DNA from 3 places in the Pantoea sp. KPR_PJ genome. Region 2 is predicted to be linked to each of the others. Evidence: predicted binding sites of a transcription regulator. Region 2 holds the regulator's gene; each other region holds the start of a gene.
What was found. The regulator CRP, encoded in region 2, controls carbon source genes, mostly activating them, when cyclic AMP is high. The targets are predictions, from matches to a motif close to ATGTGANNNNNNTCACAT.
Positions count from the first base shown of each region.

Region 1: a site for CRP is predicted at 3,291-3,308, ahead of HP564_RS07470 (NupC/NupG family nucleoside CNT transporter). Genes of this name have one in related genera too.
Region 3: a site for CRP is predicted at 3,422-3,439, ahead of deoC (deoxyribose-phosphate aldolase). Genes of this name have one in related genera too.

Region 1 covers NZ_JABMIK010000002.1:592,512-600,424, forward strand. Annotated here, with positions in the region: gene mgrA (L-glyceraldehyde 3-phosphate reductase) at 1-473, shown strand, start outside; gene HP564_RS07455 (DUF2502 domain-containing protein) at 647-994, shown strand; gene HP564_RS07460 (NAD(P)H-dependent oxidoreductase) at 1,049-1,630, opposite strand; gene HP564_RS07465 (Nramp family divalent metal transporter) at 1,766-3,004, opposite strand; gene HP564_RS07470 (NupC/NupG family nucleoside CNT transporter) at 3,373-4,563, shown strand; gene HP564_RS07475 (LLM class flavin-dependent oxidoreductase) at 4,753-5,838, shown strand; gene HP564_RS07480 (ABC transporter substrate-binding protein) at 5,838-6,818, shown strand; gene HP564_RS07485 (cysteine dioxygenase) at 6,815-7,405, shown strand; gene HP564_RS07490 (rhodanese homology domain-containing protein) at 7,398-7,913, shown strand, end outside.
Region 2 covers NZ_JABMIK010000007.1:205,826-213,738, reverse strand. Annotated here, with positions in the region: gene HP564_RS15725 (YheU family protein) at 1-171, shown strand, start outside; gene HP564_RS15720 (phosphoribulokinase) at 233-1,102, shown strand; gene HP564_RS15715 (OsmC family protein) at 1,229-1,633, opposite strand; gene crp (cAMP-activated global transcriptional regulator CRP) at 1,936-2,568, shown strand; gene HP564_RS15705 (YccS/YhfK family putative transporter) at 2,627-4,702, shown strand; gene HP564_RS15700 (aspartate aminotransferase family protein) at 4,703-5,923, opposite strand; gene HP564_RS15695 (aminodeoxychorismate synthase component II) at 6,012-6,587, opposite strand; gene HP564_RS15690 (putative adenosine monophosphate-protein transferase Fic) at 6,629-7,225, opposite strand; gene HP564_RS15685 (YhfG family protein) at 7,212-7,385, opposite strand; gene ppiA (peptidylprolyl isomerase A) at 7,497-7,913, opposite strand, start outside.
Region 3 covers NZ_JABMIK010000006.1:179,266-187,178, forward strand. Annotated here, with positions in the region: gene deoB (phosphopentomutase) at 1-1,098, opposite strand, end outside; gene deoA (thymidine phosphorylase) at 1,210-2,535, opposite strand; gene deoC (deoxyribose-phosphate aldolase) at 2,600-3,379, opposite strand; gene HP564_RS14360 (TatD family hydrolase) at 3,550-4,326, opposite strand; gene HP564_RS14365 (patatin family protein) at 4,323-5,375, opposite strand; gene HP564_RS14370 (DUF1328 domain-containing protein) at 5,591-5,752, opposite strand; gene osmY (molecular chaperone OsmY) at 5,852-6,466, opposite strand; gene prfC (peptide chain release factor 3) at 6,726-7,913, opposite strand, start outside.

The DNA.
Region 1 (7,913 bases), on a different contig from region 2:
ATCGGGCGGCTGAGGCGATCGCGATCCTGCGCGATCTGGGTACGCCCTGCCTGATCCATCAGCCGCGCTATTCCCTGTTCGAACGCGCTCCGGAAAACGGGTTGTTTGAAACCCTGGCCGATAACGGCGTCGGCTGTATTGCCTTCTCTCCGCTGGCGGGTGGCGTATTAACCGACCGCTATCTGCAAGGCATTCCAGAGGATTCACGTGTAGCAAGCGGTAGTAAGTTCCTGCGCGAAGAACAGCTTACCCCTGAGAAGATGGAGAAAGTTCGTCAGCTGAATGACATTGCCCACCAGCGCGGTCAGAAACTGGCTCAGATGGCGCTCGCCTGGGTGCTGCGCGATGTGCGCGTCACGTCGGTCCTGATTGGTGCCAGCAAAACTGCACAAATTGACGATGCGGTAGCGATGCTGACCCGCCGTCATTTTACGCTGGCTGAGCTTTCCGCCATTGAAAGTGTGTTGATGTAACCACCGGCTGGTCTGGCTGGTGCCGGGTATTTTTTTCGCCGGAATAGTCTCAATCCTCCTTTTCTTCAGATTTTCCTCACAATTGTCAGCGACACTCTGTTCGCAACACAAGCAATACGCGGGCACCACAGGGCCCGCGCCGCAGTGGTTCCGCCGCTGACAAGGAGAAAAAAATGAAATTTGCTGTTTTTGCTGCTTTGCTGACCTGCCTGTCGCCTTTGGCCATCACTGACGTTCAGGCCGCTGGTGCCTCTATTAACCTGGCACCGGGCGTCACGCTGAATCTGGGAGATCGCGATCGCCATGGTAACTACTGGGACGGAGGACGCTGGCGCGAGCCACGCTGGTGGCACGAGCGCTATCAGTACAATAATCATCGCTGGTGGCGTCATGAAGAGTGGCGTCGTCATCAGCAGTGGGAGCGGGAGCGACGCTGGCACGAGCGGGAACGCCGCCATCACTGGCATGAGGCGAAGCGTCATCACGATCGCCACGATCGTCATGACCACCACCATCACTGATCGCGCAGCAACACCGCCAGCGGTTGCCTTGCAACGCCGGTTACAGGCCAGCCTCTAACCGGCGAACAGCCGCCTTCCCGTCAGCCGCGCCGTTTCCAGATGCGCCTCCGGCGTGTCGGCCTCCGGCAGTAAGATCAGCTCTGAGCTTCTTACCGATGCGCCAACATAGTCGAAAATACCTTCATCGATCTGGGTGCGCATTGCGGCATAGTAGCCACGCCGCGCATAGGTGCGCAGATTTCCCCCGCCGACCCCCAGCAGATGCACCTGTAAACGCCCCAGCTTTTTATTAATTTTGCCGTCCGGCATTTCGTCATAGGCCCAGCCGTGGGTAAATACGCGGTCGATCCACCCTTTCAGCACGCCGGGAAAAGACCACCAGTAGACGGGATAAACCAGCACCAGGGCGTCCGCCCGGTCGATGCGCTGTTGCTCGGCCAGCACATCAGCAGGCGGCGCAGCGCGATGGCGGAACAGCGCCAGATCGGCAGCGCCATAGCGCGGATCAAAGCCTTCTGCCAGCAAATCGGCAACGTCAAAGGTATGCGGCGCACAGATCTCGTCCGTTACCGCGCGGGCAACGGCATGGGTGAAAGAATCACGATCGGGATGGGCCACCACTATCAATGCATGCATATTCTGACTCCTGTGAAAAAAGAGAAAGCGACTGCATATCGAGCGTAGATGAGCGGAGGTAAGCTGCCGGGTCCGCGGCACGTGAGGTTAAAAGCCGAGCTGGCCAGCGTAAATCGGGCCAGCCTTGTGGCAGCGTCAGAGGCCGAGCACTTCTCCAGCCAGCAGATAGCCGTTGAGGGCAACCACCAGCACGACAATCACGCGTCCGGCATTCTGCATCAGACGAGAGTTCACCATCTCGCCCATCAGCGCCCGGTTGCCGGTAAACACCAGCAGTGGCACCAGCGCCAGCGCAATTCCAAAGCTGAGCAAGACCTGGCTCATCACCAGAATGCGCGTCGGATCCCAGCCCGCCATGATGACAATGAATGAGGGTAGCATGGTGACTACGCGACGTACCCACAGCGGAATATGGAAGCGAATAAAACCCTGCATGACCACCTGACCCGCCAGCGTGCCAACGACGGTAGAGGAAAGCCCTGCAGCGACCAGACTCAGCCCAAACACGGTTGCGGCCGCATGGCCGAGCAGCGGCGTCAGCGTCAGATAAGCCTGATCGAGTTCGGCAATACCGCTGTGGCCACTAAAGTGGAAGGCAGCGGCAGCGGTTGCCATCATCGCCAGATTAACAAAACCCGCAATGGTCATGGCTATCGCTACATCCAGCTTGGTTGAAGAGTAACGCTGGCTTTTATTGCCGCTCGCCCCCCCCTGCGTAAGAGCCGAATGCAGATAGATAACGTGCGGCATGATCGTAGCACCCAGCACGCCTGCCGCAAGGAATACCGCATCCGACGTTGGGAGAGAAGGCAGCGCCATGCCTGTCACCAGCTCGCTGACTTTGGGCTGAGAGAAGAAAAGCTCAACGATATAGGCTGCCGCGACAAACAGCAGCAGACCGCCAATAACCAGCTCCAGCGGCTTCTGGCCGCGGCTTTGCAGCATCAGGATCAAGAAGGTTGCCACACCGGTCAGCACCGCCCCCTGTAGCAGAGAGATGCCCAGCAGTAGCTTGAAACCAAGGGCAGCGCCGATAAATTCCGCCAGATCGGTGGCCATAGCGATAATTTCTGCCTGCACCCAGTAGAACCATACTGCCGGGCGCGGGAAGCGATCGCGAATATGTTCTGCAAGGTTTTTACCGGTGGCGATGCCGAGCTTGGCGGACATCAGCTGGATGATCATCGCCATAATATTGGCCCAGACAACGACCCACAGCAGCTTATAGCCGTAGGCGGCCCCCGCCTGGATGTTGGTAGCGAAATTGCCCGGATCGATGTAGCCGATGGCGGCGATAAACGCTGGCCCCAGCAGCGCGAGCTTGATTTTTCTGGCTCCGCGAGCGGCACGCTCGGCGGTACGGCTCTCAAACATATTTTTCTACCTGTCTGAACGCGTCACACCATGGCAGCTTATGGCTCGATCGCGGAAAATGAAATGGGATTATCGTTATCGTTGTGATAGATGAAGCTATAAAGTATAGCCATTGCTATAACTCGAGGTAAAGCTACACTTGCTAAAAAAATGTGCAATAACGCTTACTCTAGGCTTTGGATGTATTATAGACAATAAATTTGTGGATATTTGATGTGAATATTTTGTGAACAGGCTGTGACCTGTGAGACTTTTCTGAGAAATGGGGTGATAGCGAATCCTTATAATGTGGATTTGATCTCGTTTTTAAGTAACGCGTTACATAGAATACGCAGCAAATTACAACTCTCCTCAAATTTGGAGCAATCATGTCCCATGTTTTGCACTTTCTTTTAGCACTAGTGGTGGTAGGCGTGCTGGCGTTACTTGTCAGCCATGACCGTAAGAGTATTCGAGTTCGCTACATTGTCCAGCTTCTGGTCATTGAAGTGCTTCTGGCGTGGTTCTTCCTGAATTCCGAAGCCGGACTTGGATTTGTTAAAGGCTTCGCGGGTCTGTTTGATCACCTGCTCAAATATGCGGGTGAAGGCACCAACTTTGTGTTCGGCAATATGAATGACAAAGGCCTCGCGTTCTTCTTCCTCAACGTCCTGTGTCCTATCGTCTTTATCTCTGCCCTGATCGGTATTCTGCAACACTTCCGCATTCTGCCCTGGGTGATCCGCGGCATCGGCACCGTGCTGTCAAAGATCAACGGTATGGGCAAGCTGGAGTCGTTTAACGCCGTGAGCTCTCTGATTCTGGGACAGTCAGAAAACTTTATCGCCTATAAGGATATTCTGGGCAAAATGTCGCAGCGCCGCATGTACACCATGGCCGCAACGGCAATGTCGACCGTTTCCATGTCCATCGTTGGCGCTTATATGACCATGCTGCAGCCTAAGTATGTGGTGGCGGCCCTGGTGCTCAACATGTTCAGCACCTTTATCGTGCTGTCGCTGATCAACCCTTACCGCGTCGACAGCGAAGAAGATTTGCAACTGCAGGATATTCATAAAGGCCAGAGCTTCTTCGAAATGCTGGGCGAATATATCCTTGCAGGTTTCCGCGTGGCGATTATCGTTGCCGCGATGCTGATTGGCTTTATCGCCCTGATTTCCGGTCTGAACGCGCTGTTTGACTTCATCTTCGGCATCAGCTTCCAGGGTGTGCTGGGTTACGTGTTCTATCCCTTTGCCTGGGTGATGGGCGTGCCGGCGCACGAGGCGCTGCAGGTGGGTAGCATCATGGCAACCAAGCTGGTTTCCAATGAGTTTGTGGCGATGATGGATCTGCAAAAAGTGGCGGGCCAGCTGTCACCGCACGCGGAAGGTATTCTCTCTGTCTTCCTGGTTTCCTTTGCCAACTTCTCCTCTATTGGTATTGTGGCGGGTGCCATCAAGGGCCTGAATGAAGAGCAAGGCAACGTGGTCTCGCGCTTCGGCCTGAAGCTGCTTTACGGTTCAACGCTGGTCAGCGTCCTTTCCGCTGCCATCGCCGGACTGGTACTGGCTTTCTGATGCCAGGGGCGAGACAGGTTCTCGCCCTTCTTCTTAATTATTCCTGCTTGTTATAACGCCTGCCTTTTCTGCTGCAGCCGCGCTGTACCGCCCTTCCCCGTTTAGCGCAATTCCTTTGCACAATATCGAATTTCATCTCGCGCCTGCTGCCCCGTAGTTTTTCTGATGACTTCACCTCAGGAGAACAGCATGAGCATTCAATTTCTCGGCATGATCGGCCATCGACTGGCCTCTGAAATCATTCCGGCCAGCGGGCCGCTATTCGATAAACAGTACATCGCCAGTTTTGCCCGCGCCCATGAAGAGGCAGGCTTTGACCGGATTCTGGTGGGTTACTGGTCCGATCAACCCGATGGCTTTTTAGTCACGGCGCACGCTGCTGCCAACACCTCACGCATTAAGTTCCTGCTGGCCCACCGGCCTGGCTTTGTCTCGCCAACGCTGGCGGCGCGCAAGCTGGCTTCGCTCGATCAGCTGACCGAAGGACGTCTGGCGGTGCACATCATCAGCGGCGGCAGCGACAGTGAACAACGCCGCGATGGCGACTTCCTCAGTAAAGCTGAGCGTTATGCGCGCACCGATGAGTTTCTGAGCGTACTGCACAAAAGCCTGACTTCGACAGAACCTTATGACCACCAGGGCGAATTTTACCGCGCTGAGCAGGCGTTCTCCGCCATTAAACCCCTGCAAAGCAAATTGCCGATCTACTTTGGCGGCTCCTCGCCGGAGGCGATTGACGTCGCAGCACGTCATGCAGACGTGTTTGCGCTGTGGGGCGAGCCGCTCCAGGGTGCCGCGGAGACCGTACAGACCGTGCGCGCCGCCGCTAAAAAGCAGGGACGAAACATCAAATTCAACATCTCCTTTCGCCCGATTATCGGCAAGACTGAAAAAGAGGCCTGGGAGCGCGCCGAGCATATCTACGAAACGGCGCAGAAGCAGCTGGCCGAGTCAGGCTACACTTTTGGCCTGCCTAAACCGCAAAGCGTGGGCGCGCAGCGTCTGCTGGCGGCGGCAAACGAAAGCGATCGCCATGACAAAGTGCTGTGGACCGGCGTGACAAAGCTGGTCAGCGGTGGCTATAACTCTACCGCGCTGGTAGGCACGGCGGATCAGGTCTCTGACGCGCTGCTTGATTATTACAACCTCGGTATCGACAGCGTGCTGATCCGCGGCTTCGATCCGCTAAACGATGCCGTGGAGTATGGTCGCGAACTGCTGCCGCTGACGCGGGAAAAAGTTGCTGCGCAGACGCGCGGCAAAAGGAGCGCCTGATGCGTCTCGCCGCCCTGTTTGCCAGCGTTACGCTGGCGTTAAGCCTCACCCACGCCTTTGCTGCGGAAAAAGTCACGCTGCGCCTCGGAGACGTTAAAGGCGATCGCTTTGCCTCGCTGCAGGCGTCCGGCGAGCTGAATAACCTGCCCTACAACCTGAAGCTCACCGCCTTCGACTCTGGCGCGCCGGTGCAGGAAGCGCTGAATGCGGGCGCGCTCGACGTTGGCTTTACCGGCGATCTGCCATTCCTGTTTGTTTATGCTGCGGGCGCGCCGGTGAAGGCCGTTGGCGCGTGGCAGAACAACCCGGACAGCATTGCGCTGCTGACCCGACCTGATGCCAACATTCACCGCCTGCAGGATCTGAAGGGCAAGCAGATTGCGGTTAACCGCGGCGGCTGGGGACACTATCTGATCCTCGGCCTGCTGGAGCGCGCGGGCCTGAAGCCCGATGACGTGACGCTGCGTTTCCTTGGCCCGGTCGATGGCCGTGCCGCGCTGACTTCCGGTGCGGTTGCTGCCTGGGCGCCCTGGGAACCCTATATCGCCACGTCAACGCAGGTAGATGGCACGGTGCGCGTGCCGCAGGGGGGCGGCAGCGGCATTATGTCCGGCTACTCCTATGCGCTGGCGCGTAAAGAGGCGCTGAACGATCCCGAAAAACGTAAGGCGATTGCCGATCTTCTGACCCGCCTGGCAAAGGCGCAGGTGTGGGCCGCACAGCATCCACAGCCGTTTGCGCAGGCGCTGGGCAAATCACTCAATATGCCGACGACCCTCACCCGCAGCTGGATTGACGACGCGCGCATCCGCCCGCTGGTGTTTGATGCGTCTATTATCGCTACGCTGCAAAAATCGGCGGACTTCTTCCATCGCTATCAGGTGCTGCCTGACGCGGTGGACGTCAGCAGCGCCTTTGATTTCAGCCTGGCAAACGGGGCAAATCAGGTGGCGAAGCAGTATCAGGAGAATAAATCGTGAGCGCTCTACAGCATCACCGCCTGCGTGATTTCGTCACGCAGCTTGCTGCCCTGCTCGACCAGCAGCCAGACGAGGCAACAATTCTGACGCACGGCAGCGCGCTGCTCCGCCCGCTGCTACAGCATGATGACTGGCTGGATGACACTTTTACCCAGCCCCATCCGCAGCATTATCAGCAATATCTGCTTTATGCCGACGCGCAACAGCGCTTCTCCGTGGTGAGCTTTGTCTGGGGGCCTGGCCAGCAGACGCCGGTTCATGATCATCGCGTGTGGGGATTGATCGGCATGCTGCGCGGCGCAGAAGTATCACAGGGCTTCAGGTCCGTTAACGGCGATCTGGTCGAGGATGGCGCACCGGTGCGCCTGGAGCCCGGTCAGATTGAGGCGGTGTCGCCGCGCGTCGGCGATATTCATCGCGTCCGTAACGCGTTCGATGACCGCGTCTCTGTCAGCATTCACGTTTACGGCGCCAATATTGGCGCGGTAAAGCGCGCCGTCTACCGTGAAGACGGCAGCGAAAAACCCTTTATTTCCGGCTACAGCAACCGCTATTTACCTAATATCTGGGATCTCTCACATGGCTAATCTTTTTCCTCTGCGCGATGCCGCAGAGATTCAGCAGGCGCTGCGTCAGCAGCAGGAAGTGGCACTGGTCGACGTGCGCGATGAGGCGCTCTATGCGCAAGGGCATCCGCTGTTTGCCATTAATATACCGCTGTCGAAACTGGAGCTGGAGTGGCTGGATCGCCTTCCGCGACGCGATACGGCCATTACGCTGTATGACAACGGTGAGGGCCTGGCACAGGCGGCGGCGGAACGGGCTACGGCGTGGGGCTACAGCAATATCACCCTGCTGAAAGGCGACCTTGCAGGCTGGACCGCTGCGGGAGGCGAGCTGTTTATCGACGTGAACTCGCCCAGCAAAGCCTTCGGCGAGCTGGTGGAACATCATAACCATACGCCATCGCTGGCCGCAGAGGAGGTCGATGCGCTGCTACGCAACAAGGCTGACGTTGTGGTGCTGGACGCGCGCCGTTTTGATGAATACCACACGATGTCGATTCCCGGCGGCATCAGCGTGCCGGGTGGCGAA
Region 2 (7,913 bases):
ATTGAAGCCTTTGTGCTGCGTGAAGGCACCGACTACGGCGAGCAGGAGCGCAGCCTGGCGCAAAAGGTCGACGATGTGCGTCGTCAGCTGGAACGTGGAGACGCGGTGCTGGTCTGGTCGGAACTGCACGAAACCGTCAATATCATGCCGCGCAGCGAATTTCGTGGCTGATGCGCCACCGCGCTTTTCATGTTAACAATGCCTATCGCCCGACGTTACAGGAAGCTTCAACATGTCAGCACGACACCCGATCATCGCGGTGACCGGCTCCAGCGGAGCCGGGACCACCACCACCAGCCTGGCGTTTCGCAAAATTTTTCAGCAGTTCAACCTGCATGCCGCCGAACTGGAAGGCGACAGCTTCCATCGCTTTACGCGACCAGAAATGGATATGGCGATCCGCAAGGCACGCGATTTAGGTCGCCATATCAGCTACTTTGGGCCGGAAGCCAACGATTTTGGCCTGCTTGAGCAAACCTTCAGTGATTACGGCAGCGCAGGCAAAGGCCAGTCGCGCAAATATCTGCATACCTATGATGAAGCGGTGCCGTGGAACCAGGTACCCGGCACCTTTACGCCCTGGCAGCCGCTGCCGGAAAATACCGACGTGCTGTTTTACGAAGGACTGCACGGCGGTGTGGTGACGCAGCAGCATAACGTGGCGGAAAAGGTGGATCTGCTGGTTGGCGTGGTGCCGATCGTTAACCTGGAGTGGATCCAGAAGCTGGTGCGCGACACCAGCGAGCGCGGCCACTCACGCGAAGCGGTTATGGACTCAGTGGTGCGTTCAATGGAAGATTACATCAACTTCATTACGCCGCAGTTTTCGCGTACTCACATCAACTTCCAGCGCGTGCCAACCGTCGATACGTCTAACCCCTTCGCCGCGCGCGAGATCCCGTCGCTGGATGAGAGCTTCGTGGTTATTCACTTTCGCGGACTGGAGAATATCGACTTTCCCTACCTGCTGGCGATGCTCCAGGGATCGTTTATTTCGCATATGAATACGCTGGTGGTGCCGGGTGGCAAGATGGGGCTGGCGATGGAGTTAATTATGGCACCGCTGGTGCAGCGGCTGATAGAAGGAAAGCAGATCGCCTGACGACGGAAGCAGCAGACGGCCTGGCCACGCAAAAGCGACAGACGCACCCAGCGATAAGGTGCGTCATTACGCAGGGCAGCGCTGAGTAAGACGTGCTGTCCTTGTCACCGGCACCAGCGGTTTGGCTTACTGCGCCACAACCTCATAGCTGTGGGTAATGTCGACCCCTTTGCCCAGCATCAACGCCACCGAACAGTACTTCTCCGCTGACAGATCTACCGCGCGCGCCACGGCTTTGTCGCTCAGCGCCTTGCCGGTAACCACGAAATGAAGATTAATATGGGTAAACAGGCGCGGTGCCTCTTCACGGCGTTCCGAGGTCAGCTTTACCTCGCACTCCACCACATCGTTGCGGCCCTTTTGCAAAATAGAAACCACATCGATGGCACTACAGCCGCCAGTCGCCATCAGCACCATTTCCATCGGGCTGGGCGCTTTATCGCCCGAGTTACCGTCCATCAGGATCTGATGCCCTGAAGAGGACTCACCCAAAAAGGTTAATCCTTCGATCCACTTCACTCTTGCCTGCATTGTTTTTCCCTCGAGAATAGCCTGTTTGCCGCCAGAGTACGCGTTCACCTGACAAACAGCAATCCAGAGTAATCCCCCCTCTGCTGAAGCGAGACAACAGAAGACAGCTGACAAAAGCTGTGCTACAAACAGTGCTGAAAATAGTTTCGTCTTATTAAGGACGAAGGCGGGACACCTCAAGCGCCTGGCGCAAAATGGAACCCCGAATAATCTCCCTCTCGGGAAACGCTTGAAGCTTTCATCGCCTGGCAGAGAATATGACTCTGCATTTTGGGCACGATTACAACAGAGGATAATAGCGAATGGTTCTCGGCAAACCGCAAACAGACCCTACACTCGAATGGTTCCTGTCCCATTGCCATATTCACAAATATCCATCCAAAAGTACGCTGATTCATCAAGGTGAGAAGGCTGAAACGCTTTACTACATCGTGAAAGGTTCCGTTGCGGTACTGATCAAAGATGAAGAAGGTAAAGAGATGATCCTCTCTTACCTGAATCAGGGTGATTTTATTGGCGAGCTTGGCCTGTTTGAAGAAGGTCAGGAGCGCAGCGCCTGGGTACGTGCAAAAACCGCGTGCGAAGTGGCCGAAATTTCTTACAAGAAATTCCGTCAGCTTATTCAGGTGAATCCGGATATTTTAATGCGTCTCTCTTCGCAGATGGCGCGCCGTCTGCAGGTTACCTCGGAAAAAGTGGGCAATTTAGCTTTCCTCGACGTGACCGGACGTATTGCACAAACCCTGCTCAACCTGGCAAAACAGCCAGACGCCATGACGCATCCCGACGGCATGCAAATCAAAATTACTCGTCAGGAAATTGGCCAAATCGTTGGTTGCTCACGCGAAACCGTGGGCCGCATTTTGAAAATGTTGGAAGACCAGAATCTGATTTCCGCCCACGGCAAGACCATTGTCGTGTACGGCACCCGCTGATTTCCTCTCTCTCCCGGCGTGATGTTTCTGTCACGCCGCTACTGTTTTCAGTGAAGTGATGTGGCGTCGAATCATCTATCACCCCGAAGTTAACTATGCGCTGCGGCAGACGCTGGTGTTGTGCATTCCTGTGGCGCTTGGCTGGCTGTTTGGCGATTTGCAAAAAGGCCTGCTCTTCTCTCTCGTTCCCGCCTGCTGCAACGTGGCTGGCCTGGACACGCCGCATAAACGCTTTTTCAAACGCCTGGTGGTCGGCGGCTCGCTGTTTGCGCTCGGCAGCTTTCTGATCCAGCTGCTGACGCTAAAAGGCGTCCCGCTGCCTGCCGTGCTTTTTGCCTTGCCGCTGCTGCTGGGCGTGACTGGCGAAATCAGCCCGCTGCACGGTCGTCTGCTCCCTGGCACGCTGGTCGCGGCTATCTTTACCCTTAGCCTGATTGGGCGTATGCCAGTCTATGTGCCACCGCTGCTCTACATTGGTGGCACGCTCTGGTACGGGCTGTTCAACTGGTTCTGGTTTTGGCTGTGGAAAGAGCAGCCGATGCGTGAAACCCTGAGCCTGATCTATCGCGAGCTGGCGGATTACTGCGACGCGAAATATACGCTGCTGACCCAGCTCACCGATCCCGAAAAAGCGCTGCCGCCGCTGCTCGCGCGCCAGCAGAAAGCGGTTGATCTGATTAATACCTGCTACCAGCAGATGCACATGCTCTCTGCCAGCCGCGACAACAGCCATAAACGGCTCATGCGCGCTTTTCAGGTAGCACTCGATTTGCAGGAACATATCTCTGTCAGCCTGCATCAGCCAGAAGAGGTTCAGAAGCTGGTCGAGCGCAGCCATGCGGAAGCGGTGATCCGCTGGAATGCCAAAATTATTTCAGCACGGCTACGTGCGCTGGCCGATGCCATCCTCTATCACCAGCTACCGAGTCGCTTTGAGATGGAAAAGCCGCTCGGCGCGCTGGAGAAGATCACCCGTCAGCACCCCGATAATCCCGTCGGGCATTTCTGCTTCTATCATTTCAGCCGTATCGCCCGGGTGCTGCGCACGCAAAAACCGCTCTACCAGCGTGACCTGATGAGCGATCGCCAGCGCCGCCTGCCCCTGCTGCCCGCCCTGCGCAGCTACCTCTCCTTTAAATCTTCAGCGCTGCGCACGGCGGCACGCTTTGCGGTGATGTTGATGTTTGGCAGCGCGCTGGCGATGCTGTTCGATATTCCCAAGCCTTACTGGATCCTGATGACCATTATGTTTGTCAGTCAGAATGGCTACAGCGCCACCCGCGTGCGTATTCAGCACCGGGCGTTGGGCACCTTTGCCGGGCTGGTCATTGCCGCCGCCTCGCTACGCTTTGCCGTGCCGGAATCCCTGGTGCTGCTGTTTATGCTGGTGGTTACGCTACTCAGCTATCTGGTCACGCGCAAATATTACGGCTGGTCGATGATTGGCTTTACCGTTACGGCGGTCTATTCGCTGCAGCTGCTGTCGCTGAACGGCGCGCAGTTTTTACTTCCACGCCTGATGGACACGCTGATGGGCTGTTTGATCGCCTTCGGCGGAATGCTCTGGCTATGGCCACAATGGCAGAGCGGGCTGCTTCGCCAGAATGCGCACGACGCGCTGGAAACCTGTCAGGATGCGCTGCAGCTGCTGCTGGGACCCGAGCAGGAGGCGAAAAAGCTGGCCTATCAGCGTATGCAGGTTAACCAGGCGCATAATGCGCTGTTTAACTCGCTCAACCAGGCGATGCAGGAGCCGGGCTTTAACGCCCAGTACCTGAAAGACATGCGCCTGTGGGTCACGCACAGCCAGTTTATCGTCGAGCATATCAATGCCATGACCATTCTCGCGCGCGAGCACACGATGCTGACACCCGATCTGGCGCAGCGCTACCTGCAGTCATGCGAAATCGCCATCCAGCGCTGCCAGCAGCGGCTGGAATATGACGGGCCTGGCTCACAGACCAACATCATGGAAGAGGTCAATAATTTGGGTGAAGGGGCGGTCACGATTCTGGAGCAGCATGTGCGCCGTATCCTGGAGCACCTGAACGTGATGCATACCATTTCGTCACTGGCGTGGAGCCAGCGGCCACAGCATGGCCGCTGGCTCATCAGGCATTTACGTAAAGGTTAATCAGGCTGCCAGGACGCCTTCCACCGCGCGGGCGAAACGCGCCATACCCTCTTCAATGTCGGCTGGCTCAATAACCAGCGAAGGCGCAAAGCGGATCACGTCAGTGCCCGCTACCAGCACCATCAGGCCTTCGGCCGCTGCCGCATTGAGAATGGCGCGCGCTTTTCCCGCATGCTGCGGTTTTAGTGCAGCGCCGATCAGTAGTCCTTTGCCACGAATCTCTGTAAAGAGATCGTGCTTCGCGTCGAGCGCCTTCAGGGCCGTCACAAACTGCTCGCGACGCGCCTGCACCCCTTCCAGCACTTCTGGCGTATTGATCACGTCCAGCGCCGCTTCGGCCACTGCGCAGGCAAGCGGGTTGCCGCCATAGGTGGTGCCATGCACGCCTGGCGACATGGTCGAGGCGATCGCATCGGTGGTCAGCATGGCGCTCACCGGGAAACCACCGCCCAGCGCTTTCGCGGTGGTGAGGATGTCGGGCGTGACGCCATAGTGCTCGTAGGCAAACAGCTTGCCGCTGCGTCCCATGCCGCTCTGCACCTCATCCAGCACCAGCAGCGCCTGATACTGGTCACACAGCTCGCGCAATCCCTGCATAAACTCAGGGGTAGCCGGCGTTACGCCACCCTCCCCCTGAATGGGTTCGACCACGATGGCGCAGGTATGGTCGTCGATAACCGCTTTTACCGCCTCCAGATCGTTAAAGGGAACGTGCACGATATCCGCAGGCTTCGGACCAAAGCCGTCGGAATACTTTGGCTGGCCGCCAACGGAAACGGTAAAGAGCGTGCGGCCGTGGAACGCATTATGGAAAGCGATGATTTTACTTTTGAACGGGCTGTGGCGCTGGCAGGCGTAGTAGCGCGCCAGCTTGAAGGCGGCTTCATTGGCTTCCGCGCCAGAGTTAGCGAAGAAAACGCGCTCGGCAAAGGTTGCATCGATCAGCTTGCTGGCCAGGCGCAGCGCAGGCTCATTGGTGAAGACGTTACTCAGGTGCCACAGCGTTTCGCCCTGGTTTTTCAGCGCCGCCACCAGCGCCGGATGGCAGTGGCCGAGCGCCGTTACGGCGATACCGCCGGAAAAATCGATATACTCTTTTCCCTGCTGATCCCAGACACGGCTGCCCTTGCCCTTCACCGGCACAAAGTGCGCAGGTGCATAAACAGGCAATATCACCTTATCAAACGTTTCCCGCGTTACCGCTAATTTCTCCGATGCCATCGACGACCACCTTTGATTATTTATTAAACCACGATGAAATATTAGTCATAAAATATGCATAACAAATCAATCAAAGGCAAACATATCTTCAGGTTTCCAGAAAATTATGCAGCAGCTGGTGCCCCTGTTCACTCAGGATACTCTCTGGATGAAACTGCACGCCCTCCAGCGCCAGCGTCCTGTGACGAAATCCCATGATCTCATCCGGCTCCCCCTCTTTCAGGCTCCAGGCCGTAATTTCGAATTCATCAGGCAGCGAATCGCGCGCCACGATCAAAGAGTGATAGCGCGTCACGGTCAGGGGATTATTGAGGTTGCGGAATACGCCTTGATGGTTATGAACGATAGCAGAGGTTTTTCCATGCATGGCCTGCCGAGCCCGGACCACTCTGGCCCCATAGGCCTGTGCAATGGCCTGATGCCCCAGGCAAACGCCCAGCACCGGAATGCGTCCGGCGAAATGGCGAATGGCGTCCATAGAGACGCCAGATTCATCCGGCGTACAGGGACCCGGTGAAATCACCAGATGTGACAGCGGTAGCGCCGCCATCTCATCCAGCGTGATGGCATCGTTGCGTACCACGCGCACCTGCGCGCCAAGCTCGCAAAAATACTGGTAAAGATTCCAGGTAAAGGAATCATAGTTGTCGATTAGCAGCAGCATGGTCTGTCCTGACAGAGAAAACCGCCGCTATTCTACGCGTTTTACAGGCTGGCGCGACTCACAACACGAGCAAAGACGGCTTCCAGCGGGGCCAGATCGCCATTTGCGCCGGCCTGGTTTGCCTCACGCCACTGCTGCGCCTCTACGTGCTGCCACTCGAGGAAGTACCCGGCATGCAGCGCCAGCTGCTCAAAGAAAATGCGCTGAGCGCGGCCATTTCCCTCGCGGAAGGGATGCAACATATTGATTTCGCAATAGTAGTGTGCAATGCGCGCTACAAACGACTGCTGTTCCAGGTTGCGCAGCCCCTCTTCCTCTTCCAGCGCGTCCATCAGCGTGTTGCCCTCTTTTTCGATATATTCGAAATGGCAAAACGGCGTGTCGTCGCGCCAGATATCAATGGTGCGCAGCTCGCCTGCCCAGCTGTAGAGGTCCTGAAACAGCGTGCGGTGAATATGACACAGAAAAGGCAGGCCAATGGTAGCGGGTCCCAGCTCCAGCGTGGCGAGGCGCGCACTGCTGAACGCCAGCTCAGCCTTACGCAACTGTGCGGCATCGTGAATATTCAGACGATTTTTCAGCACGTCATCGTTTTGCCACAGGTAGGGATCGCGCGCGACAGCACTATTCGGCACCATACTGTCTCCTCAGCGAGTCGAGTCTCGCTTCAGCCTGGTCGTAGGTGCTGACGGGCTCCGCCAGGGTAAAACCCTCCAGCCGACAGCTGGCCTGATAACTGGCAATGCGTCGCTGCTGCCAGAGCGTATTTTTCTGTTTCTCGGTGAGTTTATTTGCCATGCCGCCTCCTGCTCGGGGTTGTCCAGACTCTTGAAGCTGAGTATAGGAGCTAATTTCCCCTTTGCCGGAGAGGGGCAAGGCAACGCCGCCACTGGATGGCGGCGCAATACGTCAGGGCAGGACTTTCGCAGACAGGATAACTACTGGTTTTACCGGAACATTTTGATAAGGACCGACATCTTTGGTCGGGACCTGAGAAATTTTTTCAGCCACGTCCATCCCTTTCACAATTTTACCAAATACCGCGTAGCCAAAGTCGCGCTGGCCGTGATCGAGGAAAGCGTTATCGGCGACGTTGAGAAAGAACTGGCTGGTTGCGCTGTCTTTCTCTGCGGTACGTGCCATTGAGATGGTGCCGCGCAGGTTGCGCAAGCCGTTATCCGCCTCATTTTTGATGGGTGCACGGGTCTGCTTCTGCTGCATATCCGTTGTAAACCCGCCGCCCTGCACCATAAAGCCAGGGATCACGCGGTGAAAAATCGTATTGTTATAGAAGCCGTTGTTAACGTATTCGACGAAGTTGTTCAC
Region 3 (7,913 bases), on a different contig from region 2:
GATCGGAATATGCTCGCGCGTATGTTCTGTACCCGGCCAGGTAGGATCGCAGCCGTGGTCGGCGGTGAGGATCAGAATATCGTCCTCTTTTACCAGCGCCATCAGCTCCGGCAGGCGGCGGTCGAACAGCTCCAGCCCGCCTGCATAACCGGCGACGTCGCGACGATGTCCCCAGGTAGAGTCAAAATCAACAAAGTTGGTAAAGACAATGGACTGGTCAGGCGCTTTTTTCATCTGTTCAATCGTGGCGTCAAACAGCGCGTCCAGACCGGTCGCCTTCACCTTCTGAGTGATGCCCTGATGGGCATAGATATCGGCAATTTTACCGACCGAGATCACTTCCCCGCCCTTCTCATCGACCAGCTTTTTCAGCATGGTGGGTGAAGGGGGTTCAACGGCCAGATCATGGCGATTGCCGGTGCGCTCGAAGTTGCCCGCTTTATCACCCACAAACGGACGTGCAATGACGCGGCCAATATTGTAGCCGCCTTCGGTCAGCTCTTCGCGGGCGATTTCGCACAGCTCATAGAGGCGGTCAAGGCCAAAGGTCTCTTCATGACAGGCGATTTGGAACACGGAGTCTGCAGAGGTGTAGAAAATCGGCTTGCCGGTTCTCATATGCTCTTCGCCCAGCTGGTCAAGGATCACCGTGCCGGAAGAGTGGCAGTTGCCAAGGTAGCCCGGCAGGTTTGCGCGCGCCACCAGCTTGTCGAGCAGTTCCTGGGGAAAGCTGTTCTCTTTATCGCTGAAGTAGCCCCAGTCGAACAGTACCGGCACACCGGCAATTTCCCAGTGACCAGACGGCGTATCTTTGCCGGAGGAGATTTCACTGGCGTAAGCGTACGCGCCCGTGATCTCAGCATCAGGATTCAGTCCGAGCGGGAAGCGGCCGGTGGAGAGTTCGGCGGCTTTACCCAGCCCCAGCGCGGTCAGATTAGGCAGATGCAGCGGGCCTTTACGCCCCTCGTCCGCTTTACCGTTAAAGCACGCCTCGGCGATATGGCCCAGCGTGTCCGATCCTGCGTCACCGAATTTGTCGGCGTCTTTGCTTGAGCCGATCCCAAAGGAATCGAGCACCATAATAAAAGCACGTTTCATGCAAGTCTCCTGCGCCAGCGCGCGTGACAAGTCAAAAAAAAGCGATCAGATCAGTATACCCGAATGCCTGCTCAACGGCAGCATAAAGCCGCAAATTTGCGGCTTCGATCATCAGGCAGCGGTAACGCGGCGATAAATCACCGGTGTCATCTCCGGGGCGCTGTCGCCCAGCGTCACGGCGGCTTTTACCGCTGCTGCTGCCTGCTGCCAGCTCGCCTCGCTGCTGGCGTGGATAATTGCCAGCGGACGCGTAGTATCAACCCGCTCGCCCAGCGTAACCATCTCACTCAGCCCAACGCTGTAGTCGATGCTGTCGCTGGCGCGCTGACGTCCGCCGCCAAGGGAGACCACCGCCATCCCAAGCGCGCGCGTATCCATACTGCTGACAATGCCAGCACGCTCGGCATATACCGCTTTGCTGAGCGTCGACTGCGGCAGGCAGGTTTCATAGCGTTCGACAAAATCGGCCGGGCCGCCCTGTGCGGCCACCATACGGCCAAATACCTCGGCCGCCTGGCCATTGTCCAGCACCTGCAACAGCTTTTCGCGCGCCTCTTCCTCGCTGGCTGCCAGCTTGCCGGAGATCAACATTTCGCTGCAGAGCGCCAGCGTCACTTCCAGCAGGCGCGGATTACGCTCTGCTCCCGTCAGGAAGCGTACCGCCTCACGCACTTCCAGCGCGTTACCCGCGCTGGAGGCGAGCACCTGGTTCATGTCGGTCAGCAGTGCCGTGGTGGTGCAGCCCGCGCCGTTTGCCACGCCGACAATCGCCTGCGCCAGGTCGAGCGACGCCTCAAAGGTTGGCATAAAGGCCCCGGAACCGACTTTGACATCCATCACCAGCGCATCCAGCCCTTCCGCCAGCTTCTTCGCCAGGATAGAAGCGGTAATCAGCGGAACAGAGTCGACGGTGGCGGTGATATCGCGCGTGGCGTAGAAGCGCTTATCTGCTGGCGCGAGCGAACGGGTCTGGCCGATAATTGCCACGCCAACCTGTTTGATAATCTGGCGGAAGCGCGCATCGTCCGGGAAAATATCAAAACCAGGAATCGCTTCCAGCTTGTCCAGCGTACCGCCGGTGTGGCCGAGACCACGTCCGGAGATCATCGGCACGTAGCCACCGCAGGCGGCGACCATTGGCCCCAGCATCAGCGAGGTCACGTCGCCGACGCCGCCGGTAGAGTGCTTGTCCACCACCGGACCGTTGAGGTTCAGCGACTGCCAGTTGAGCACGGTGCCGGAGTCACGCATCGCCATTGTTAGCGCCACGCGTTCGGGCAGCGACATATCATGAAAGAAAATAGTCATCGCCAGCGCAGCGATTTGCCCTTCAGATACGCTGTTGTCGCGCACACCGTTGATGAAAAAGCGGATCTCTTCTTCGCTCAGCGCCTGACCGTCACGTTTTTTGCGGATAATTTCTTGCGGCAGAAACACAATCGCCCCCTCAGTCAAATCAGGGTTGGATGGAAATGGCGGCCAGCGACCGCCGTTCACATCATCAGTAGCCGGCTTTGCTGCTGGCGGTCTGATGGCCCAGCGCGTTGAGCAGGCTGGCTAACAGGCTGGATGCACCAAAGCGGAAGTGACGCGCGTCAGCCCAGCCCTCGCCCAGGATATCGTCTGCCAGCTTCAGGTAGAGAGCCGCGTCTTCAGCGCTGCGCACGCCGCCGGCGGGTTTGAAACCCACCTGTTGCTTAACGCCCTTGTCACGAATGACGCTCATCATGATCTGCGCCACTTCCGGCGTAGCGTTGACCGGCACTTTACCGGTTGAGGTTTTAATAAAGTCTGCTCCTGCGTCGATAGCGATCTCTGATGCCTGACGGATCAGCGCGTCCTCTTTCAACTCGCCGCTCTCAATGATGACTTTCAGCAGTACACCAGACTGCGCACAGGCCTCTTTACACGCCTTCACCAGATCAAAACCGATCTGCGCGTTGCCCGCGATCAGCGCGCGGTAAGGGAACACCACGTCGACTTCATCTGCGCCATAGGCAATAGCCGCGCGGGTTTCCGCGAGGGCAATCTCGATATCGTCGTTGCCGTGGGGGAAATTGGTCACGGTTGCGATACGGATCTCTGGTGTTCCCTGCTCGCGCAGTGCCTTGCGTGCGACCGGAATAAAGCGGGGATAGATGCAGATGGCGGCGGTGTTACCCGCTGGCGATTTGGCCTGGCGGCACAGCGCAATCACCTTCTCATCGGTATCGTCTTCGTTCAGGGTGGTCAAATCCATCAGGTGCAGCGCGCGCTGTGCAGCGGCGGTCATGTCAGTCATGATGTTCTCCAGATAACAAACAGGCGCAGAAGCGCCGGTGTAATGTGATAATCCTAACAATGTGAGGCGCTGTTTACTGTGCAACTCATCACATCACTGTCAGGAGCAGGCAGATATATCGCTATTATAACGCAAGGAGGGGCAATGTTACTATTGTCACACAGGAGGGATTACTCTGGCAGAGCAAACAGGGTTTGTGCATTGCGCCACAGCGCCTCAGCGATAACCTGTGGCGCTTCCGGCCGCAGTTCGCACAGCGCCTGCCACACCAGTCGCGCGCGTTCCGGACGGTTCGGCTCACCCTGGAAGCCGTAGAGCGGCATATCTGGCGCATCGGTCTCCAGCAGCAGCGATTCCAGCGGCAGCTGTGCCAGCGTGTTCCGGGTCTTGCTGGCGCGCGCGTAGGTCATTGTGCCGCCGACGCCGATGGCATAGCCGAGCTTAATAAAGGCCTGAGCCTGTTGCAGGCTACCGGCAAAACCGTGCACCACGCCGCGCCGCGGCAGGTCGTGCCGACGCAGCTGGCTCGCCAGCTTGTCATGGGTGCGGCGCGAGTGCAGGATCACCGGCAAATCATACTGCTTTGCCAGCTGTAGCTGCGCATCCAGCAGCGCTTCCTGGCGCGCAAATGCCGGGTTCTCCCTGTAGAGATCCAGGCCGATCTCCCCTATGGCCACCAGCCTGGTCGGTTTACGCTTCAGCCAGCTCTCCAGCTGCGCGAGGTGTGCATCCTCATGCCGCTCGATGGCAACAGGATGCAGGCCGAGGGCGGCATACAGCCCAGAGTAGTGTGCCGCCAGCGCAGTGATGCCTTCAAAGCGGCTGGCATCCACCGCCGGAACAATAATGCGCTCCACGCCCGCGTCAGCGGCACGCGCAATGCTGTTTTCCTCATCGCCGACAAAGGGCGGGAAATCGAAATGGCAGTGGGTATCAATAAATCTCATGCCAGCGACCCTTTATCGTAATCGGCATCATTCTCCGCCAGCAGCGGCGTGATTACCGGCCGGTTATCAGGTGCATTGGCAACAGGCGCAGGCGGCGTCACCGTGGTGTAGCGCACAAATGGCTGGGCGTCACTCAGCCACTGTCCCAGCGTGGCAAGAAAGTAGCGACCGCAGCGCCGTCCCAGATGATAATCCTTGTTCAGCGAGGCGACACGACTGCCCAGCGCCATGCTCGCCAGCACGTGGGGCGGATAGATCTCAATGATACGCAGGTTGCCCGGCGGCTGCTCGATGAACTGCTGAATCTCGCGGTAGCTCGCCTCGTGGTGATGCAGAATATTAACCATTGGCTGTAGCGCGCTGGCACTGAGCCAGCGCTCCATGCGCTTCATCCATTCAGGGGTATAGAACATCTGGGACGGCGTGGTGCGGATGACGACAATGGTATCCGCGCCGCGCCTTGCGGCTTCACGCACCGGAATCGCATCACTGATGCCCCCATCCAGGTAGCTGATACCTTCCAGATCGACTCCCAGCCGATAAAAGCCCGGGATGGCGCTCGACGCCTTAATCAGATCGTGCCAGTTGGCGCTGGTCGGCGCAAAGTAGCCGGGTGAGTAGTCATCGCTGCGGCAGGCGCACATATAGAACTCGCGCCCGCTGTCGAACAGCAGTTTAGCGCTGTCCAGCGCCAGCGGCAGTTCACGCTGGGTTACGTCTATCAGCCAGTCGAGATCGATCAGGTTGCCACCGCGCACAAAACGCAGCGGATCAAAAAAGAGTTTGCTGGTGGTGTAGCGGGTAATCACGCGTCGCGCGTAGCCCTGCTGTCCACAGACAAAGGCCGACAGATTTTGTGCACCTGCTGAGGTGCCGATGAAGAGATCAAAAGGATTGAATCTGGCGCGCTGGAACTCATCCAGCACCCCTGCAGTGAAGATACCGCGCTGACCGCCACCTTCGCAAACCAGAGCGATTTTCTGTGCGTTAAACGGGGAAAGGGCCAGGGGCTCAATGGCACCCAGCGTAACAGGGATCCGGATACCCACATCTGCTCCTCAGAAAGGGTTCTGAGAGCTGCTGTTACAGATGTCCATTTACGTTCAGCAGCATCCCGGAGAACCAGCCATGTTTTCTCCCGACCCACCGCCATGCTCGCTGGCGACGGCCATCGCACCTGATGCGTGTTCCTTCACGCTACGCGATAGCTGGCTGGTCTCCGCTTTATGCATGCTCGTTGCAAAGATCAGAATAACTCAGCCGGTCAGAGACGTTTGCGGCCGGTAAACAGGCTCACGAGGAACAGGATAATACCAACAACGAAGACAACTTTAGCTGCCCATGCTGCCGTACCGGCGAGGCCACCAAATCCTAACGCCGCCGCGATCAGTGCAATTACCAGAAATATAATACCCCAACGAAACATAAGCCTCTCCTTACCTTTATGAAATCGAACTGCTCGTTTCTTCCCAGTTTGGGTTTTCTTGTGTCAGTACGGCGTCACGCAGACGCCGTACTCACGACGTTAAGACTTCACGGACAGGTCATTCTTAACGCTTTTAACGCCTTCAATGGCTTTCGCGATACTTTCCGCGCGGTCCGACTGCGCTTTAGTCGCGACGGTTCCTGAGAGCTGTACAACGCCGTCGGTCGTTTCTACCTTAACGTTGCGCGACGGAACGATGTCATCGGCTAACAGTTTAGCTTTAATTTCGCTGGTCGTTGCCGCATCCCCGGCATATCCTTTTAAACTTTGTGATTTGCTGTCTTTAACGTGCAGTTTATCGCTGACGGATTTAACGCCTTCCACTTTCTTCACAACGGCAACGGCTTTTTCAGCCTGATCCTGCGACGTGACAAAACCGCTCAGCGTCACCACACCGTCATGCGTCTTCACGGAAATATCCGTACTCTTTATGGCTTCGTCATCCACCAGAGCCGCTTTGGCTTTTGCGGTGACGGCGCTGTCATCCATAAATCCATCGACTTTTTTCATAGAACTATTGATTTTCGCACCGGCACTGTCAGCACTCTGCTGCGCTTTTTGCGTCATAGAGTCTTCCGCCAGGGCGCTGCCGCTTAACAGGGCGGAACCAACCATTACCGCCATCAGCGTTTGGGCAATCTTAGTCTTATTCATCGATATCTTCCTTCTGTCAGTGAGCTCACCCACAACCGTGGGCGCAACAGCAGCAAACGGCGCTGCTGCGTAGCGGGACGTAAGGGAGAACCAGGTTCTCTTTTGCCGTCCGACAGAATAATCATAGTTGGTATTTGGCGTTTTGCTGGATTAACTGGTTGATCGCACGCCAGTTAAGAGAAAAAACAGAGTTTTTAGGAGGAGTCTGGAGAAGAGAAACAGGGCCAGCCAAAGCTGACTGGCCCTGTGGCAGCGGCAATTAATGCTCGCGCGTTTTGCGGAAAATCACCTCAGGATAGCGCTCTTGCGTGATGTTGAGGTTGACCATGGTTGGCGCGATATAGGTCAGATTATCGCCGCCATCCAGCGCGAGGTTAACCTCATTTTTACGCTGGAACTCTTCAAATTTCTTCGCATCGCTGCACTCAACCCAGCGCGCCGTTGAGACGTTAATCGCTTCGTAAATCGCCTCAACGTTGTACTCGCTCTTCAGGCGCGCCACGACCACGTCAAACTGCAGCACACCTACCGCGCCGACAATCAGATCGTTGTTGTGCACCGGACGGAATACCTGCACTGCCCCCTCTTCTGACAGCTGAACCAGCCCTTTCAGTAGCTGTTTCTGCTTCAGCGGATCGCGCAGGCGGATACGACGGAACAGCTCAGGGGCGAAGTTCGGGATGCCAGTGAACTTGATGTTCTCACCCTGGGTAAAGGTGTCACCGATCTGAATAGTGCCATGGTTATGCAGGCCGATAATATCGCCCGGCCAGGCCTCTTCTACGTGCGAGCGGTCACCCGCCATAAAGGTCAGCGCATCGGAGATCACCACGTCTTTGCCGGTGCGCACCTGACGCAGCTTCATGCCTTTTTCATATTTACCGGAGACCACACGCATAAAGGCAACGCGGTCGCGGTGTTTCGGATCCATGTTGGCCTGAATCTTAAAGACGAAGCCGGTAAATTTCTCTTCCTGCGCGGTAACGGTGCGGGCATCCGTTACGCGAGGCATCGGCGCGGGTGCCCAGGAGACCAGGCCATCGAGCATATGATCAACGCCAAAGTTACCCAGCGCGGTGCCGAAAAAGACCGGGGTAATCTCACCGCTCAGGAACAGCTCCTGGTCAAATTCGTGCGATGCCCCTTTGACCAGCTCCAGCTCTTCGCGCAGCTGCGCCGCCAGCTCTTCGCCGACCGCGCTGTCGAGTTCTGGATTATCCAGCCCTTTAACGATGCGTACATCCTGAATGGTGTGGCCTTTCCCTGACTGATAGAGATAGGTTTCGTCGTTATAGAGGTGGTAGACGCCTTTAAACAGCTTGCCACAGCCAATAGGCCAGGTAATCGGCGCGCAGGCGATCTTCAGCTCGCTCTCGACCTCATCCAGCAGCTCCATAGGATCGCGGATGTCACGGTCAAGTTTGTTCATAAAGGTCAGGATCGGCGT